Regions from separate parts of the Pseudoflavonifractor sp. An187 genome, predicted to be linked through region 1. Evidence: riboswitches for the same ligand, from Rfam matches in the RefSeq annotation. Region 1 holds a riboswitch; the other holds the start of a gene.
The links. Region 1 has a riboswitch for FMN ahead of B5F22_RS07450 (ECF transporter S component). Riboswitches for the same ligand answer to the same signal wherever they lie in the genome.
Positions count from the first base shown of each region.

Region 2: another riboswitch for FMN. It lies ahead of ribD (bifunctional diaminohydroxyphosphoribosylaminopyrimidine deaminase/5-amino-6-(5-phosphoribosylamino)uracil reductase RibD); the one in region 1 lies ahead of B5F22_RS07450 (ECF transporter S component).

Region 1 covers NZ_NFKG01000014.1:453-5,010, forward strand. The annotation lists gene B5F22_RS07450 (ECF transporter S component) at 283-1,005, opposite strand; FMN riboswitch at 1,084-1,212, opposite strand; gene B5F22_RS07455 (class C sortase) at 1,636-2,343, opposite strand; gene B5F22_RS07460 (class C sortase) at 2,333-3,211, opposite strand; gene B5F22_RS07465 (SpaH/EbpB family LPXTG-anchored major pilin) at 3,296-4,558, opposite strand, start outside.
Region 2 covers NZ_NFKG01000022.1:21,924-26,481, reverse strand. The annotation lists gene B5F22_RS09180 (transglutaminase-like domain-containing protein) at 1-665, shown strand, start outside; gene B5F22_RS09175 (GNAT family N-acetyltransferase) at 764-1,246, opposite strand; gene B5F22_RS09170 (inorganic pyrophosphatase) at 1,251-1,601, opposite strand; gene B5F22_RS09165 (NUDIX domain-containing protein) at 1,598-2,032, opposite strand; FMN riboswitch at 2,164-2,278, shown strand; gene ribD (bifunctional diaminohydroxyphosphoribosylaminopyrimidine deaminase/5-amino-6-(5-phosphoribosylamino)uracil reductase RibD) at 2,431-3,537, shown strand; gene B5F22_RS09155 (riboflavin synthase) at 3,518-4,165, shown strand; gene B5F22_RS09150 (bifunctional 3,4-dihydroxy-2-butanone-4-phosphate synthase/GTP cyclohydrolase II) at 4,183-4,558, shown strand, end outside.

The DNA.
Region 1 (4,558 bases):
ATCCGGTCCCGTACCCCAAGGGGGGTACTTAGGGGGGAACGCCCTAAGCGGGTTTTGGTTCCTTTTGCCCGAACAAAAGGAACCCCCAGCGGGTAGCGTCCCCGCCAGACTGGCAAGGCTACTCCAGCGAAGAGCAAAGAAGTGTGTTCCTAATCGGAGCACGGGGACTGGAAAAGACACATAAAAACTTGGGAGCGGCTCAAAAAGCCGCTCCCATCTCTCTATTCGGTGCGAAAAAAGGAGAGCAGCGAAACTTTCGTCTCGTTGCTCTCCATATCGATGTCAGCGCATCCGCAGCAGCCGCTCGATGCGCTTGTAGAGCAGGGTGGTGAGCACCGACACAATCAGGCCCTTGAGCAGGTTAAAGGGCACCACGGCAAAGAACACCAGGGTGGACACGCTGTTGATCATGCCATTGACCGCCGTGCCCATGGCCACCAGCTGGTCCAGGGGCAGGCCGTAGAGGGCGGAGAAGGCGGGGAGCAGATACACCGCGTTGAAGAAGCTGCCGAAGGCAGCCATCACCACCGTACCGGTGACCATGCCAGCGATGGCCCCCTTCTTGGTCTTAAAGCGGTGATAGAGGGTGGTGGCGGGGAGAATGAAGGAGCAGCCCACCACAAAGTTGGCAAAGTCGCCCACGAAGGCGGTGGTGGTGCCCTTGAGCAGCAGCTTGAGGATGATCTTCACCAGCTCGCACACCACGCCCGCCACAGGGCCCAGGGAGAAGGAGCAGATGAGCACGGGCACCTCGCTCAGGTCAATTTCATAAAAGCTGGGAGCAAAGGGCAGGGGAAACTCCAGGTACATCAGGATGGCGGCCATGGCGGCAAAGATACCGATGTACGCCGCCCGCCGGGCGCCCTGCTGACGGGGCACCTTCAGCCAAACCCGTTCCACCAGCATGGCCACTACAAACAGGGCCACAAATACCCCCAGGCATACCAGAAGATACACCACATTGTCCTGTGCGCTCGCCCACAGGTCCGTCAGGTTGTTCCACATAATAAAAAAACCTCCAAATGATATTGAGACGCCCAAACGCCAATGCCGTTCAGGCGCAACAACCCACTTGGAGCTCTTGCACATCCTCTTCCATCCGGACTCTAACCGTTGGTCCCGGAGTTTCACCGGGTCAGCCGCAGAACCAAGGCTCTGCGGGTCGCGGACTATACCGCCAGTGGGGAATTTCACCCCGCCCTGAAGACATGGTATTCACTTGTCTCTGCCCGCTATTATAGCACAGTGCTGCTAAAAAGCAAGCTGTTTTTCTCAGCAGCCTTCCCAATACCATTGGATGCAGAATCTGTTCACCGTGCTACCTCGCATTCTCATACTATGCAAAAGCAAAGATCATTCATCCAGCAGCCGGGCGTCAACAACCGCACAAAAAGCAGCTCTTTCCTCCGAATTAACAGAGGAAAGAGCTGTTTTTTGTGTTTTTTACATTTTTAACACGTTTTTTCTGTCAATGTTCCACAATATCACGATTTAAATGGAAATAGAGCCCTTTTGCCGACATTTTGCTCCAAGTATTTCCAGGCGTTTTTCGCCTGTTTTTGACATTTTATACAATGATCCACTTCTATGATAAAAAGATTTCCCTGGGCCAAAATGCCCAGGGAAATCTTTTTATCATACGATTCGGGTACAAATCACTACATAGCGGTAGGTGTTGGTGGGATAGGGGTGGCAGGTGATGAGAGTGAGTAAATCTTCGCCTGAGCGAATAGATAGGCACTCCACCTCGTCGGGATTCACCACCTGGATTTCTGATACTTCATACTGCAGAGTCTCCCGGAAATTCTGGACCTGCACCACGTCCCCCAGCTCCAGCTTCTGAATGTTGCGGAACATGGGAGCCTGGAAATACCCCCGGTGCCCTGCCAACACACAGTTGGTGTTCTCCCCTCCGATGGGATAGGAGGTATTGGTCATGTGGGCAGCACCCAGGGTCATATTTCTGGGGTTGGCCCCCAGATAGATGGGCAGCTCAATCCCCATTTTATCTATGGTGAGATAGCCGATCACACCATCTTCCAGTCCATACTCAGACAGGTCAATGGCGGGCTGTTCATAGGAGAAGGGGTCCACCAGCTGGGGCTGGTGCTCTTCATAGAGCCGCTGATTTTCCTCCGCCAGCTTCTCATACAGCTCTTCCAATCTAGGGTCTGGCTCCTGGGCTTCTTCTGGGGCCACCTGTTCCAAGAAGCTCTCCTTTTGTCTGGAAACCTCTTGGGCATAGCGGAAGGCGGTAAAGCGGGGATAGAGCAGAACACCAGCCCCCACCAGAACCAGTACCAGGCCCAATATGAAGACAATCCGTCTCGCCTTATCCCTCACGGCGTTTTTTCCTCCTTCTCCACACGACGATACCTACAATCAAGCCCACGCCTACCACAGCGCCGGGAATGTAGTACCACAGGTAGGTGAAGTCCAGGGTCCGCAGGGTTACTTCATCCTCCTGCTGCTCCATCTCCGGGTCATACTCCACCCGGGTACCTCGCACCAACAGTCGGTGGGTATTGACCGCATAGGGGGTACAGGTCACCAAGGTCACCAAGTCTTTGTCTGCCTCTGCCACCAGATTTTCCAGCTCATCCGGCTCCACCGTGGTGATCTGGTCCACCTGATAGGCGTGGACCTCGTCCAGCACATGGATATAGAAGTGGTCCCCTATCTCCATCTCGTCCAGCCGGGTGAACAGTTCCGCGCTGGGCAGTCCCCGGTGTCCGGTAAGAACGGTGTGGCGGTTGAGTCCGCCAATGGGCAGAGCGGTGACCTCCATATGCCCGATTCCCTTGGCCAGCACCTCCTCGCTGGTACCGTGGTACACCGGCAGAGATAGGCCAATTTTTGGGATTTCCAGGGTGCACATCACGTCGTCCAGAGCCAACACGTCCTGATAATTGTCCGGGATGGCGTAGCCACTGCCAGGGATAAAGGGGTCATGCACCGGGTCGCCCATCAGGTTTTCATTGTACTCTATGGCCTTCTGCCACTCCTCTTCCAACGTCGCCTCGTCCAAGCTGTTGACCAGATTGGCGTGGGACGTGATCATTTCCCGATGGCTGAGGTCGGCAATGAAGTTGCTGATGGCGGGGTAGAAAAAAATCCCCGCCCCCAGCACCAACAGCACTAACGCCAGAATGAGGGGCACCTTGGCTCCCTTTCTCTCTCTCTGTCGGTTCTCCTGGGGTTGTACACTCATAAATTGGCTTCCTCCGTGATATGGGAAGGGCCGGGGCGTGGGACGCCCCGGCTCCTTGCTTGCGATTTTTGCTTCGAAGAGGAATTAGTCCTCTGCCTTCTTCTTCTTCAGGGTCACCAGCACCAGAGCAGCGCCGCAGGCCATGATGACCAGGCCGCCAGCGGTGAACAGCACGGTGCCCATGCCGCCGGTGGTGGGCAGCTCAAAGCCGGGCTTGGCATTTCCCAGCTTGAAGCTGATGACTTTTCCATTGACCGTGGTGGCATCGGTAACAATCATAGTACCATCAACCTTGGAAGTACCCTGATCCAGCACACCATCTGCACCATCAGGATCGCCGCCGGTGGCATCGGTCATGGTAATTTTGGTGATAGCATCATCCTTGGGCAACTGGTAACCATCGGGGGCCTTGGTTTCCGTGAGGGTATACTCACCCACATCCACACCCCAGAGCTGAAGGGTACCGTCATCGGCCACCACCAAAGTAGTGACGGGAGTCACGGGCTCGACGAACCCCTTCTCACCGTACTTCACATAGATGCCCTCACCAGTCTTTACAAACTGAATTTCCTCTCCATCAGCATCTTTCAGAGTGAACTCTGCTCCAGCCAGCGTAGAATCCGGGTCAGCGGCATCCACCTTGGTGACATTAATACCGTAGGTATACACTTTCTTATCTACAGTCGTCTTCTCGTAGGAATCCTCGTCATAGGGGTTGGTGTTGACACCCACATAAGCGGTATTGCCCACTTCATCAACGGTAAAAGCACCCTCATTTAAGGTACCGGTGTACACAACATGGACATAGGTGGCTTCTTTATCCCCATCCTTCAGAGCTTTCTGCAGGGCATCATAGTCGAAGATCAAATCAAAGCCGTTACCATTTTTAACAACAGTATAAATAATATCCGTAGCAGGTAGCAGATCGTCATCGACATAGGTATCGGCATTGGTGTTAGCATAAACCTTCACGGTGGACACGCCGTCAAAGTCCAAGCCTGCGCCCATAGTATCGCCAATCTTGAAAGTCTTGTAAATGACCTCATTGGGGCCAGCCTCAGGATATACAGGAATCGCCACGTCCAGACGGTAGGTCACGGTGTCGCCCACAGCATAGCCCAGGTCGCTGTTGTCGCCTTTCTCGCCCTCCACGTTCTTATCAATGCCGCCCTTGCTCTTGAGCACCACGGTAGCATCTTCTACATACCAAGTCTCACGGGTAAATTCACTATCAGGAGCACCAGCATCGTGGTCACCCCACTGAGGATATAAGGTGGCGACAGCAGGATTGTAGGTGTTTCCAGCCTTGGAAGTAGTCACCAGGTACTGCCCCATGGCCACGTCGGA
Region 2 (4,558 bases), on a different contig from region 1:
ATGTCAGCGGATATGTCACCACCATTCCCTCCTCTTCTCTGGACCAGAACACGCGGGAATACACCACCCGTGTGGTGGACTCCAACGCCCATGCCTGGATGGAGATCTACCTGTACGGATACGGCTGGTATCCGGTGGAGGTGACTCCTACCTCCACGGGAGACACCCCGAACCAGAGCCAGGCCCCTGCGGCCTCCACGGCTCCCTCTTCCGCACCCACTGCCACCTCTGCCCCCGCCACACCGACCCCCACTCCTACCGTGGCCCCGGAGACTCCGGACCAGGGCGGCATCCAGGTAAGTCTGGACTGGCTGGTGTGGACGGTGCCTGTTGTGGTATTGGCGGCGGGGCTGTGGCTGATCCGTCGGCTCCGGTACCGACTCTGGCGCAAGATGGGCCAGGACAAGGACACCAACGCCGCTGTGCTGAAGGTCTATCGCTGGTTTGGGCTGCTGGAGCGGTTGGGCGGCAAGGCTGGGACTGAGACCGAGGACCTGGCCCGCAAGGCCCGGTTCAGCCAGCACACCCTCACGCAGCAGGAGCGCAGCCTGGTGCTGGGCCAGTTCCGGGACGAAGTGACGCGGCTACGTCAGTCCGCCTCCATTTGGAAGCGCTGGCTGCTGTGGTTGCTCTTCCCTGTGGGGACTGGGAGAAGAGCCCGATAAAAACTTCTAAAAATGCCAAAATGGCCTGTTGCAGCGTGATTGCGCCGCAACAGGCCATTTTTCTTCAAAAATTTGTTACACCAGCACGGAAACATGGTTTACTCTCTGTGTATGGCATAGACGTACCACTGCCAGCCGTGCTCCGGGTCCGGCTGAACTTCCTCCAGCTCCATCCCCAGTTTCTCCATGAGAGCCACCGATTTTCCCCCGTCGATGGTCTCGGAAAAGACCTTTTTTGCCCCCAGGGTGTCAAATGCATACTCAATCACAGCCTGACAGGACTCAAAGGCGTAGCCTTGCCGCCAAAACTGCCGATTGAAAAACCACCCCAGCTCATACTCTCCCGGCTGGATTTGGCTAAACAGGATGTACCCGATCACTTTGTTTGTCTCCCGGTGCACCGCCGCCACGCCGCCGCCACTTTCGATGCAAAAGGAGGCCAGAAATCGCTTGGTCTTCTCCAAGTCGTAGGGTGGCTCGGAATACTCCATGGTCTTGGCATCCCCCAGAATCTCCTGCAAGTCGGCGGCATCCTCCGGGGTAAAGTTGCGGATGGTCAGCCGTGGTGTGTCCAAATGCATGTCTCTAGGTCCTTTCTCTGGAAATCAAAATGCCTTTCATATACTGGGAACGGTTGTGAAACTCCTCAATCAGTTCTTTCTCTTGCTGGGTGCATCCGATCAGGATTTTCATCTCCGAATCCCGCTTCCAGGCATCCACCACGCACACAATGGCGTCCACGGTGTGCTCCGGCGCAGTTCCCACCCATACGTCAATGCCCTCCCCGTCCATGGAGGTGGTGTTCTGCAAATATCCATAGTCCACCGGATAGATGGTATCGGGAAATCTGGGGTGCGCCGAACCGTTCGGGCGATCAATGACCACGTCCGATTGCCGCACCAAATCCTCTAACATGGTCCAAAACGCTTGATTCATATGCTATTCTTCCTTCTCACATACTCCTCCACCAACCGGGGCTGTATCTCCGGATAGGTCCACCGGGTGGGCAGCTGGTCCAACAGCAGCACCCGCTCCATCTCGCTGTGCAGCTGACCCTGGAAGGTCTCGATTTCAGCGGCATACAACATTCCAAAGCACTCTTCTCCCGACTCATTGACCCGATTTTTCCCAATCACCGAGTACACACACACCGGATGGATGGAAAACGCCGCCGCTCCTGTCTCCTCCTGCAATTCCCTTCGGGCGGCCTCCAGGATGCTCTCCCCCGGCTCCCGGTGTCCGCCGGGCAGCTCATAGGTGTCCCGCTCCCGGTGCTTGCAGAATACCCACTTGCCCCTGTGCCGTGCCACAATCACCGCAAAGCGCAGCCGTTTGTCGTCCACTTGCTCGTAAAACTTCACTTGCATCCCGGCTCCCTCCCCATTTCGTTGTGTTTCATTGTACCAAAGCCCCGCCATTCCCGCAAGGACACCCCCCAGGTTTTTCTTCCACCTCTTGACAACTCCATCCAGGGGGTCTATACTGTGGTCAATTGAATCAGGATCTTCAGGGCGGGGTGAAATTCCCCACCGGTGGTATAGCCCACGAGCCGCAAGGCATGATTCGGTGAAACTCCGAAGCCGACCGTATAGTCTGGATGAAAGAAGATCGTGTGACCGCAGGGGGATTGCGCCTGTGCCCACGGATTGGCTCTGGAATGGGATACATTCCGGAGTTTTTGTTTTCTGGGCCCAGGTCCCTCTGCCCCTTCACGATGCCTTGAACCACCGGTTCAAGGCATTTTTTGTTTTCCGGGAGGCATGAGATGAACCATCAAGACTATATGCGCCTGGCCCTGGAACTGGCAGAGCGGGGGGCGGGCTGGACCAACCCCAACCCCATGGTGGGGGCGGTGATTGTCAAAGACGGGACGATCATCGGCCAGGGGTACCACCAGCGGTACGGCCAGGCCCACGCCGAGCGCAACGCCCTGCAAAGCTGCACCCAGGACCCCTGGGGCGCCACCCTGTACGTGACCTTGGAGCCCTGCTGCCACCAGGGCAAGCAGCCCCCCTGCACCCAGGCCATCCTGGACGCCGGCATCGCCAAGGTGGTGGTGGGCTCCCACGACCCCAACCCCCTGGTGGCGGGCAAAGGATTGGAGATCCTGCGCCGCCACGGCATTGAGGTGGAGACCGGGGTGTGCCAGGAGGCATGCGACGCCCTCAACCAGGTGTTCTTCCACTACATCCGCACCCGCCGCCCCTATGTGGTGATGAAATACGCCATGACCATGGACGGCAAAATCGCCACCCGCACCGGGGCCTCCCGGTGGATCACCGGGCCGGAGGCCAGGGCCCAGGTGCACCGGGACCGGAACCGATACGCTGCCATTCTGGTGGGGGTGGGCACGGTGCTGGCCGACGACCCCCTGCTCACCTGTCGTCTAGAGGGGGGCCGAAATCCCCTGCGCATCGTATGCGACACCCACCTGTGCACCCCCCTGGACCGCCAGCTGGTGCGCACCGCCTCCCAAGTGCCCACCCTGGTAGCCACCTGCTCCACCGACCCCGCCCGTATCTTCCCGCTGGAGGATGCCGGGTGCCAGGTGTGGACCCTGCCGGAGCGAGAAGGCCACGTGGACCTCTCTGCCCTCATGGAGCGGCTGGGGGCCCAAGGGATAGACAGCGTCATCCTGGAAGGGGGCGGGACCCTGAACTGGGCGGCCCTGGAGCAGGGCATCGTCCACAAGGTCCAGGCCTACCTGGCCCCCAAGCTGCTGGGGGGCCGGGACGCCAAGTCCCCGGTGGAGGGGCTGGGGGTGGCCACCCCCGCCCAGGGCATTCCCCTGAAACACACCACCGTCACCCGGCTGGGGGCGGATTTGCTGCTGGAAAGCGAGGTAGATGTGGATGTTTACCGGAATCGTTGAGGAGCTGGGCACTGTGCGCTCCATCCGCCGGGGGCCCCAGTGGGCGGTGGTGTCCATCGGGGCCAACACCGTGCTGTCCGACCTGAAGGTGGGGGACAGCGTGGCCGTCAACGGGGTGTGCCTCACCGCTACGGCCAAGGACTCCACCGGATTCACCGCCGACGTGATGCACGAGACCCTGGACCGCTCCTCCCTGGGCGTCCTCACCCCGGGCAGCCACGTGAATCTGGAGCGGGCCATGGCCGCCGGGGGCCGCTTCGGCGGGCACATAGTGTCCGGGCACATCGACGGGGTGGGCACCATCGCCCAGGTGCGCCGGGACGGCATCGCCCTGTGGTACACCATCGAGGCCTCCCCCGCCCTGCTGCGCTACGTGGTGGAAAAGGGGTCCATCACCGTGGACGGCATCAGCCTCACCGTGGCCTGGGTGGAGGCCCACCGCTTCGCCGTGTCCATCATCCCCCACACCGCCTCGGTCACTCTGCTGGGTGAGAAAGGGGTTGGAGACGTGGTGAACCTGGAGACGGACCTGCTGGCCAAATATGTGGAAAAGCTGCTGCGCCCCCAGGAGGCGCCCCAGCCTGAGCGCAACATCACATGGGAGTTTCTGGCCGAACACGGCTTTTAAAGAACGGAGGAAGAACAATGGAAGAACAATTTTGCACGGTGGAAGAGGCACTGGAGGAGCTGCGGGCCGGCCACATTCTCCTGGTCATCGACGATCCGGACCGGGAGAATGAGGGAGACATGGTGTGCGCCGCCCAGTTTGCCACCACTGAAAATGTGAACTTTATGGCCACCCACGCCAAGGGGCTCATCTGCACCCCCATGAGCGGTGAGGTGGCCGCCCGGCTGGGGCTGGAGCAGATGGTGAAGGTGAACACCGACAACCACTCCACCGCCTTCACTGTGTCCATCGACCACGTGGACACCACCACCGGCATCTCCGCCCAGGAGCGGGGGTACACCTGCCGCAAGTGCGTGGACCCGTCCACCCGCCCGGAGGACCTGCGGCGGCCCG